DNA from 2 places in the Arthrobacter sp. 179 genome. Region 1 is predicted to be linked to the other one. Evidence: riboswitches for the same ligand, from Rfam matches in the RefSeq annotation. Region 1 holds a riboswitch; the other holds the start of a gene.
The links. Region 1 has a riboswitch for thiamine pyrophosphate ahead of thiC (phosphomethylpyrimidine synthase ThiC). Riboswitches for the same ligand answer to the same signal wherever they lie in the genome.

Region 1 (5,082 bases):
GCATCTGCCCGGGTTCGGCGGCCGGGCCGATGAGGACTGGCGCGGGCTCGATAGCGCCGCGGATGACGTCGCGGCCTTCATCGCCGAAGAGATCGAGGACGGCCGGGTCCACCTGGTTGGCCAGTCCCTGGGCGGCGTCGTGGGCCTGCGTGTACTGGCCCGGCATCCCGAGCTCTTCGCCAGTGCCCTGTTCACCGGGGCAGGGATCCGGCCGGTGGGGGCGGGAACGCGGTTATCCACGGCGGCGCAACTGCGATTAGGGGACGCCGAATGGTTCTGGAAGGTCCAGGCCGGGGCCTTCGGGATTCCCGCGAACTCCCGCAGGCTCTACTCCGAACATGGGCTGACCCTGCGTCCGGACAACATGAAGGCGATGCTGGACGAGGTCCAGGCGGGCGGCCTGCCCGACGGGCTGGGGGACTACACCGAACGCCTGATGATGGTCGCCGGGGCCCGTGAACCGGCCCTGGTGCGCAAGGGATTCGCCGATGTGGCCGCGGTTCGCCGGGACACGGTCTTCCGTCTGGCCCCGGGGCTGCACCATCAATGGAGCGTCGAGGATCCGTTGTTCTTCAACGCGATGGTCCGCGCCTGGATCGAACGCGGTGAGGTCCACCCCCGGCTCGGGCGGGTTCCCGGGCTCCACCAGGCAGACCCGGATCCCGCTGGAGACTGATTGGTCTGGATCGCGGTCTCCGCAAGGCTTCGCTGCGTCAGGTGCGGACGCGCCGTATCACCTCCGGGCCGTGGACGGCTACATGACATAGTCCATATACCGACGACCGCTCCGGGCAACCGCCTGCGTTCCTGCCAGGGGAGCAGCTGCAGAAGTTGCCCGGAACGTTGGAGGCGCCCGTTGCCTCCCGTGCGGACGCCGTCGTCGTACCCGGTGGATCAGTCGGTGCCGTTGCCGACGGGGATCGTCGCCTGGAGGTAGATGCTGGACCCCGAATCCGCGAATTCACGGCTCTTCGCCTGCAAACCGGCTTCGATGTCATCGGCCAGTGCCCGTTGGCGTTCGGTTCCCCCGAACTCCTCGCGGATGTCCTGGGAGATCCGCATCGAACAGAACTTCGGCCCGCACATGGAACAGAAGTGCGCGGTCTTGGCCGGCTCCGCAGGCAGCGTCTGGTCGTGGAACCGCTGGGCCGTGGCCGGATCCAGACCCAGGGCGAACTGGTCGTTCCAGCGGAACTCGAAGCGCGCGGCCGACAGGGCATCGTCGCGGGCCGTCGCCCCGGGATGCCCCTTGGCCACATCGGCGGCATGCGCGGCGATCTTATAGGTGATCACCCCGGTCTTCACGTCGTCCTTATCCGGCAGCCCCAGATGCTCCTTCGGGGTCACATAGCAGAGCATCGCCGTGCCGTAACGGGCGATCTCGGTGGCCCCGATGGCGCTGGTGATGTGGTCGTAGCCGGGGGCCGTATCGGTCACCAGCGGACCCAGGGTGTAGAACGGCGCCCCGTCGCAGAGCTCCTGCTGACGCTCGACGTTCTCGCGGACCAGATGCAGCGGGATATGTCCGGGTCCTTCCACCATCACCTGCACGTCGAACTGCCAGGCCCTGCGGGTCAACTCGGCCAGGGTATCGAGCTCAGCGAACTGGGCGGCGTCGTTGGCATCGGCCAGGGAGCCGGGGCGCAGCCCGTCACCGAGGGAGAAGGCGACGTCGTAGCGGGCGAAAATGGCGCAGAGCTCGTCGTAATGGGTGTAGAGGAAGTTCTCCTGGTGGTGGGCCAGGCACCACCCGGCCATGATCGATCCACCGCGGGAGACGATGCCGGTGACCCGGTCGGCGCTCAAGGGCACATGGCGCAGCAGCACCCCGGCATGAATGGTCATGTAGTCCACGCCCTGTTCGCATTGCTCGATGACGGTGTCGCGGAAGATCTCCCAGGTCAGTTTCGATGCATCCCCATCGACCTTCTCCAGCGCCTGGTAGATCGGCACGGTGCCGATGGGCACCGGGGAATTGCGGATCAGCCATTCGCGGGTGGTGTGGATGTCATCGCCGGTGGACAGGTCCATCACCGTATCGGCGCCCCATTGGGTGGCCCAGGTGAGCTTGTCGACCTCCTGGGCGATCGAGGAGGTGATGGCCGAGTTGCCGATGTTGGCGTTGATCTTGACCAGGAAGGCCTTGCCGATGATCATCGGCTCGGATTCGGGATGGTTGATGTTCACCGGGATGATCGCCCGTCCGGCGGCGACTTCGCGGCGGACCAATTCGACGTCGCAGTTCTCGCGCAGCGCCACATAGCGCATCTCGTCGGTGAGGGTGCCCTGTCGGGCGTAATGCATCTGCGTGACGGTACGCCCCTGGTGCGAGCGCCTCGGTACCGGGGTCGTGCCGCTCCATTCTGCCGAGGCGGCCCCGCGACGCACGGCGGACCGGCCGTCGTCGTGCAGGGTGCGTTGGCGACCGGCGTATTCGGCGGTGTCACCCCGGGCGGTGATCCATCGGGTGCGCGGACGCGGGAGGCCGACGGTCGGTTCGGAGCCCGGACCGGCGGTCCGATACGCCAGATGGGGCTCGTTGGCGCTGCCGTCGGGGGAATCCGCCAGGCAGATCGCGGTGACCGGGACCCGCAGGCCGTGTTCCGGATCCTCGATCCACTGCAACCGGTGCTGTGGGTGCTGTTCCCACGCGGTGGCGGACGGGGTGGTGGGTTTTACTGTGGAATCGCTCATTTGAGCCCTCAACTTCCTACGCCGGCATGACCCGGACAGGTTCGACGGTCGCGAGCGGTGGCAGCTCGATCTCAGCCCCTCCTGGGGCACCCGTGTGGACGTTGCGAGCGTAACGGAGCGGCCCGCGATCTGGCTAATCCAGTTCGCGGGCCGCTCCGGTGTGGCGCCCCTCCGGGGCAGCGGGCTCGTGCCTAGGCGGCAAGCCAGAGGTCGGGACCGAAGACCTCGTAGTGGATGTTCCGCGGGGCCACGCCGGCGGCGATGGCCTGGCTGCGCACCGCACGCATGAATGGCAGCGGACCGCAGAGGTACATCCGGGCATCCTCGGGCAGCTCGACGCCGGTCAGGTTCATGAACCCCTCGACGGCCTGCAGGTCCGCGGTGGTGCCGGTGGTGTCCTCGAGCCACAGGCGCATCTCGACGTTGGGCAGCTGCTCCACGGCGGCGAGCATCTGGTCCTTCAGCGCCCAGTTCGATTCCATGGCCTCGGCGTGGAGCACCAGCACCTGGCGGTCCGACCCGGTGGAGACCAGCGACTGCAGGGCCGAGGCGCTCGGGGTGCACCCGATGCCGGCGGTGGCGATGATGATCGGCCCGCCCTCCATGTCCAGGGTGATGTCACCGTAGGGGTTGGACAGTTCCACGACGTCGCCGACCTCGAGATTGCGGTGCATGAAGGGGGAGACCTCCCCGCCTTCATCCAGCTTGGTGGTCAACACCCGCTCGGTGGTGGATTCGACGTTGTCGGAGAGGGAGTACTGGCGGCACTGGCGCAGCCCGTCGGCCAGCGGCACGCGGATGCTCACGAACTGGCCGGGCTTGGCCACCGTGACGGCGGTGTCATCGGCCGGCTCGAAGCGGAACGTCATGCAATCCTGGCCGGAAGCCTCCGTGGAGGTGACCTTCCATGGGGCGTAGATCCGGTCGTTGGCCTGTTCGGCGTAGAGGCCCTTTTCGATCTTGACCAGGGCGTCGGCCATCAGCCAGTAGACCTCGGACCAGGCGGCGACGACCTCTTCGGTGGCTGCTTCGCCCAGATCCTCGGCGATGGCCGCGAACAGGTGGTCGAAGACGATCTGGTACTGGTCGGGCTGGATGCCCAGCGACGTGTGCTTATGGGCGATGCGGGACAGCACTGATTCGGGCAGCGATTCGGGGTGTTCGATCAGGTGGGAGGCGAAGGCGGCAATGCTGCCGGCCAGGGCCTGTTGCTGGGCTTCGTTCTTCTGGTTGGCGCGACTGAACAAGCCGTCCAGGAGTTCAGGACGTGCCGCAAACATCCCGGCATAGAACTTCTTGGTGATCTCACCGATCCGTTCGCCAATCACGGGAAGTGTCGCCTGGACGACGGGGCGGGACGTTTCTGAGAGCATCGAATCTCCTCGAGGTCGAATTACTTGCGTCTGATCCGCAAGTATTATGATACATTTCTACACCTTGTAGAAAACTGGGGCAAATCGGCTATCGCGAAATGGGAAAAGGAAGGGGGACCAGCGCCGGGGAGGACGCCAGATCGCGGATCGACCAGTGGTCCAGCTCCTGGTAGAAGGCCTCCTGGGCGCGCGCCAGGGCTGTGCGGAGCCGGCAACCGGCGATCAATGGGCAGGCGGCCGTGCCGTCGTCGGTGGTGCACTGGGCGAGATCGCCCTGCCCCTCGAGGCTGCGCAGCAACGTGCCGGCGCCGAGGGACAGCCCCGATTCGTTGATCTGCACGCCACCGGTGCGCCCGCGTTTGACGTCGATGTGTTTCAACTGGCCGAGCTTGTGCACGGCCTTGGAGACCTGGTTGTAGGGGATGTCGATTGCCTCGGCGATCTCCCGGGTCCTCAGCAGGGGATCGGACCGGGCGGCGAGCAGCATCAGGATGCGCAGGCACACATCGGAAAAGGCGTTGATCTTCATGATGTCGACGCCCGGTCCCCACGGATCAGGCCCAGATCCTCAAATCAGCTGGTTCGGGGGTGGGCTCCTGGAAGGTCCACTCGCTGCCTTCGGCGGCGGGGGAGGCATAGGGCTGGATGATGGCCACTGCCCCGCCGAGGCTGTGCTCCGCCAGGGCATGGACGGCGTCGACATCCTCCTGCAGCAGGGTCACATCGGAGACCAGGGCCACGGCCACGAAGTTCTCACGCTGACCGATCAGCAAGGTGACCAGGTCATCCATCATGACTTCGGCATCGATATCCGCTTCGGGATCCTCGTCGTCCTCATCGGGTTGGACCGCCAGCAGGCGCAGTTCCCCTTCGGCCTCGCCGTCGGGCTCCAGGCCGATGGCGAAGGGCAGGAAGACCCCGTTGGTTTCAAGCTGTTCGCGGGCGACGCCCAAGGCGGTGCCGAGCACCTTGTTCAAGTCCTGGTGGGCGGCCTCACCGAGTTCGGCCAGCCGGT
Region 2 (5,082 bases), on a different contig from region 1:
CATGATGTTCGGGGTCGCCACCGGCAGCGCCGTCGCCCTGGCGGCCACCGTCTACTACGTGGCCCACCACATCATCGTGCAGACCTCGCTGTTCCTGGTCGCCGGGCTGATGGAACGCCGGGGCGGGACCTCGAACGTGGACCGGCTCGGGTCGTTGGCCAAGCTGTCACCGGTGCTGGCGGTACTGTTCTTCATCCCGGCGATGAACCTGGCCGGCATCCCGCCGTTCTCCGGGTTCCTGGGCAAGGTCGGGTTGCTGCGCGGCGGCGTGGACCTGGGGACCCCGCTGGCCTGGGTCCTGCTGGCCGGGGCCCTGGTGACCTCCCTGCTGACCCTGTTGGCCGTCGCCCGGGTCTGGAACCGGGCGTTCTGGCGTCGCGCCGAGGACGCCGAGGACGCCGACCCGATCCTGCTGATCGCCGCGGAGGAGGCCCGCCGTCCCGCCACCGGGACGACCGGCGTCAAAACCCAGCCACATCGCCTGAGCGGACGGGGGGATGCGGCCGTGCTGCCCCCGACCATGGTCTTCGCCACCGGGGTGCTGGTGGCCCTGGGGGTGGCCCTGACCATCTTCGCCGGGCCGCTCTTCGACCTGGCCGACCAGGCCTCGCAGCAGATGCTCGAACGCACGCCCTACATCGAGGCCGTCCTGGGCGCCTCCGAGACGGGAGGCGGACGATGAGCCCGCACCGGCATCCGCGTCCGGCACGGCCCTCGGAACTGCTCACCGGGGCCCGCAGCGCCCGGACCAGGGCACGACGGCGTCGTGCCCGCTTCCTGATCGAACTTCCCCTGATGTTGTGGCTGGTCCTGGTGTGGGGCGCCCTCTGGCGGGACTTCAGCCCCGGGAACCTGATTTTCGGGTTCGTCATCGCCCTGGGGGTGGTGACGACCTTCAAACTGCCTCCCGTGGAGCTCTCCGGCCGGTTCAACCCCTGGCAGGGGCTGGTGTTCACGGTGTTGTTCCTGCGTGAAATCGTGCGGGCGAGCATCCAGGTGGTGCTCGTGGTCCTCCGGCGCGGGCCGAAGGTGCGCAACGCGGTCATCGGCATCCGCATGCGCAGCCAGGAAGACCTCATGGCCACGGTCCTGGGGCATGTGCTGACCCTCATCCCGGGGTCCTTCGTCGTGGAGATCGACCGGACGACCTCCACGCTTTACCTGCACGTGCTGGACATCAACACCGTCCAGGAGGCCGAGGACTTCCGGCGGCAGGTCAGGTCCATCGAAGCGAGGATCATCCGGATGATGGGCAGCCGGGAGGAACTGGCGGCCCTGGACGCCGAGGGCCCCGCAGGCCCCGACCCCGCAGCACGAGCGAACCGATCGATGAAGGAGCACCCATGATCATCGTCGCTGCCTGGATCGCCGGGGTCGCCCTGGCGCTTGGCGCCGTCATGGCACTGATCCGGTTGGCCAGGGGCCCGTCGATCCTGGACCGGACTCTGGCCCTGGACGTCCTGTTGATCATCATCCTGTGCGGACTCTGCGTGGACATGGTCGTGAACCGGCATCTGAACCACATCGTGTTCATCGTCGTCGGGTCGCTGGTGGCCTTCATCGGTTCGGTCACCATCGCCCGCTACGTCACCGATCGGAGGGGGCAATGATCGTGCTTGGACTGACCGAGGGCGGGATGCTGGACCAGGTCCTGGACTGGATCGTGGTGATCAGCATGGTCTCCGGGGCTCTGCTGTCCGTGGCCGCAGGCATCGGCCTGCTGCGTTTCCCGGACCTCTTCTCCCGCATGCACGCGGCCACGAAACCGCAGGTCCTGGGATTGTTCCTGATGCTGCTCTCCGTCGCCCTGCAGATCAGGGCCTGGTCCGCGGTGCCGATACTGGTGCTGGCCTGGTTCTTCCAGCTGCTCACCGCCCCGGTGACCGCCCATATGGTCGGTCGTGCCGGCTACCGGACCCGGCACCTCAAACAGGAGACGCTGGTCCTCGACGACCTCAATGAAGTGGTCTCCGAGGCCCAGCGCCGCCTGGACGAAGGCCGCTGACGAGGATCAGACCTCGTCGGCCGTGTGGTTGAAGCGGGCAATGGCCCGCTGCGTGCCACGGTTGGTCAGGACCTGGATCACTGCGGACACCACGGCGGAGACCACAGCGAACCCGAGCGCATGACGCATCGATGCCTCGGCCTGGGCTTCCTTGTCGTTCGGCTTCGGGGGGTTCTCTCCGGTGACCTTGTACCAGATGGTGTCCACGAGCTTGCCGCCGACGAAGCCGGCGCCGATCGACACGACCGCGCCGACGATCTTCAATAATGCGTTCACGAACGATTCTCCCGTCGGTAGGTGATTACCTGCCCAGCATAACGCGCTGTAGACTCGGCCCTACTGAATCACCTACGACAGGGGAGCGTCGCCGACCGGCCACGGCCGGAATCTTCGACGCTGAGAGTGCGGAACACCGCAGACCCTCGAACCTGCTCCGGCTCGTACCGGCGAAGGGAGTCGAGAATCTCAGGACCCGCGGAACCGCCGCGGGGTCCTCCCCTCCTTGGACCCAAGGAGGAACACCACATGAGCAGCACCCTCTCGGCGGCACCGACCGCCCGTTACACCTGGCGCGTCGTGGACATCGTCGTCGCCTCCGTCATCGCCGTGGCCTCCGGGGTGATCTTCTGGGCCTGGAACACCACCCACCACGCCTTCGACTTCATCTTCGTGGCCTTCCCGCCCTCATCCGCCCTGCTGGCCGGAATGTGGCTCTTCCCCGCCGTCCTGGGGGCACTGATCATCCGCAAACCAGGGGCCGCACTGTTCTGCGAGATGGTAGCCGCGGTCGTTTCCTCGCTCCTGGGCTCCGAATACGGCTGGACGGTCTGGGCCTCGGGGATCATCCAGGGCCTCGGCGCCGAAATCGTCTTCGCCGTGCTGCTCTACCGCCGCTGGTCGCTGCCGGTGGCGCTGTTCGCCGGGCTGCTGACCGGGATCTTCGGTGGAGTGAACGACGCCTTCGTCTTCTCCTGGTTCCCCGACTACACCGAGAGCATGAAACTGGCCTATGTGGTGTTCATGGCCATTTCGGGCCTGGTCATCGCCGGATTGGGATCCTGGGCACTGACCCGGGCCCTGTCGCGAACCGGGGCCTTGTCCTCGATGGCGTCGCGGAAGGCCGCCCAGGAACGGGTCCTGGGTTGAACCGATGACACATGATGCACCGACCGGGGCCCGGGGCCCTTCACCGGCCACCGGGGTCGGCGACGTCCGCGCGGCGGCGGTCAGGGCCAGCGGTTGGGGATGGCAGCATGCCGGACGCGAGGAGCCCGCCGTGCTGGGGCTGGACCTGGACATCGACGCCGGGGAGAAGGTGTTGCTCGTCGGCCCGTCCGGGGCCGGTAAATCGACCCTCATGCATGCCCTGGCCGGGGTGTTGCAGGACGATGAGGACAACGCCTCCGCAGGGGAACTGCTCATCGATGGCCGACCCGCCGCGGCCGCCCACGGCCGGACCGGGCTGATGCAGCAGGACCCCGAGACCCAGATCGTCCAGGCCCGGGTGGGGGACGACGTCGCCTTCGGGGCGGAAAACCTTTCGGTGGATCCGGAACTGATCTGGCCCCGCGTCATCGAATCCCTGCACGCCGTCGGGCTCAGCCTGCCCCTGGACCACCCCACCTCCTCCCTGTCGGGGGGACAGAAGCAACGACTGGCCCTGGCCGGGATCCTGGCCATGCGCCCGGGACTGGTCCTGCTGGACGAACCCACCGCGAACCTCGACCCCGAGGGGGTGCTGGAGGTCCGTGACGCAGTGATCGACGCCGTGGGCGCCAGCGGGGCGACGATGATCATCGTCGAACACCGGCTGGCGGCCTGGGCCGACGCCGTGGACCGCGTGATCGTCCTGGAGCCCGGCGGCGGCATCGCCTACCAGGGCACACCGGCCCGGCTCTTCGCCCCCGGACCCATCCGGGACCGGCTCATCGACGCCGGGGTCTGGGTTCCCGGCCACACTCCCGTGCTGCCGGCCCGGCCGAAGCCGGCAGCACCGGCCGCCGGCCTGTTGAGGGGACGGGGGTTGGCCGTGTCCAGAACGGCCCAGGGTCCTGCCGCCGTATCGGGTCTTGACCTGCGGATCGACGCCGGGCAGGCGCTGTGCATCACCGGGGCCAACGGGGCGGGCAAATCAACACTGGCGTTGACCCTGGCCGGGCTGCTGCCCGAACGGGCCGGCAGCGTCGCCGCCCTGCCGGGCCTCAGCGGCGACCAGGGCGCCGCGGGGGCCTCCGACCCCGGGGACGCCGACCGGCCCTACCGGTGGCGGGCCGGGGAACTGGTCGCCCGGATCGGCACCGTCTTCCAGGAGCCCGAGCACCAATTCGTCACCGCCACCGTGCGCGAGGAACTGGCCTTCGGCCCACGACGGGCCCGCAGACCGGGGTCGAAGACCCGGCTGTACACCGACGAGGAAATCACCGGACGGGTCGATGAGCTGTTGGACCGGTTGGGGCTGAGGCATCTGGCCGAGGCGAACCCGTTCACCCTCTCGGGAGGCGAAAAGCGCCGGCTGTCGGTGGCCACCGTGCTCGCCGCCCGCCCCCGACTACTGATCCTCGACGAACCGACCTTCGGCCAGGATGCCAATACCTGGAGGGAACTGGCGCTGTTGCTGCGCGAACAACTCCAGGACGGCGTCGCCGTCGTCGCGGTCACGCACGATGCGGGCTTCGCCGCCGCCTTGGGGGCTTCCACGGTCGAGGTCGTCGCCGATCGACGCCCCTGCCGGGAACCGGGCAGGACCACACCGCAGGGCCCGGACCCCACCACCGCCCGGGCCTCCGGGGGGATGCCGGGGCTGGAACCCGATGCCGGGGCCCGGGCGAGCTTCTTCGGGCTGTGCAACCCGTTGGCCAAGCTTGCTGCGGTGGTGCTGGCCACGGTGCCGTTGATCGCCTCCCTGGACCTGGTGACCTCCAGCATCGTCGTCCTCGCCAGCCTGCTGCTGCTCCGGCTCGGGGGGATCGCCCCGGGACGCTTCCTCCTGCGGGCGTGGCCTTTACTGGTGGCGGCCCTGTTTGCCGCCTGGGGCACCGCGCTGGTCGGCAACGATGCCGGCGCGGTCCTGCTGGACC

Region 2: another riboswitch for thiamine pyrophosphate. It lies ahead of ACT3UE_RS14140 (ECF transporter S component); the one in region 1 lies ahead of thiC (phosphomethylpyrimidine synthase ThiC).

The regions. Positions count from the first base shown of each region.
Region 1 covers NZ_JBQSYU010000014.1:42,999-48,080, forward strand. The annotation lists gene ACT3UE_RS09930 (alpha/beta fold hydrolase) at 1-676, shown strand, start outside; gene thiC (phosphomethylpyrimidine synthase ThiC) at 895-2,694, opposite strand; TPP riboswitch at 2,691-2,798, opposite strand; gene ACT3UE_RS09940 (globin domain-containing protein) at 2,886-4,067, opposite strand; gene ACT3UE_RS09945 (RrF2 family transcriptional regulator) at 4,156-4,596, opposite strand; gene ACT3UE_RS09950 (hypothetical protein) at 4,622-5,082, opposite strand, start outside.
Region 2 covers NZ_JBQSYU010000028.1:20,513-25,594, reverse strand. The annotation lists gene ACT3UE_RS14165 (Na+/H+ antiporter subunit D) at 1-682, shown strand, start outside; gene ACT3UE_RS14160 (Na+/H+ antiporter subunit E) at 679-1,347, shown strand; gene ACT3UE_RS14155 (monovalent cation/H+ antiporter complex subunit F) at 1,344-1,610, shown strand; gene mnhG (monovalent cation/H(+) antiporter subunit G) at 1,607-2,005, shown strand; gene ACT3UE_RS14145 (DUF4235 domain-containing protein) at 2,012-2,281, opposite strand; TPP riboswitch at 2,351-2,477, shown strand; gene ACT3UE_RS14140 (ECF transporter S component) at 2,531-3,151, shown strand; gene ACT3UE_RS14135 (ATP-binding cassette domain-containing protein) at 3,156-5,082, shown strand, end outside.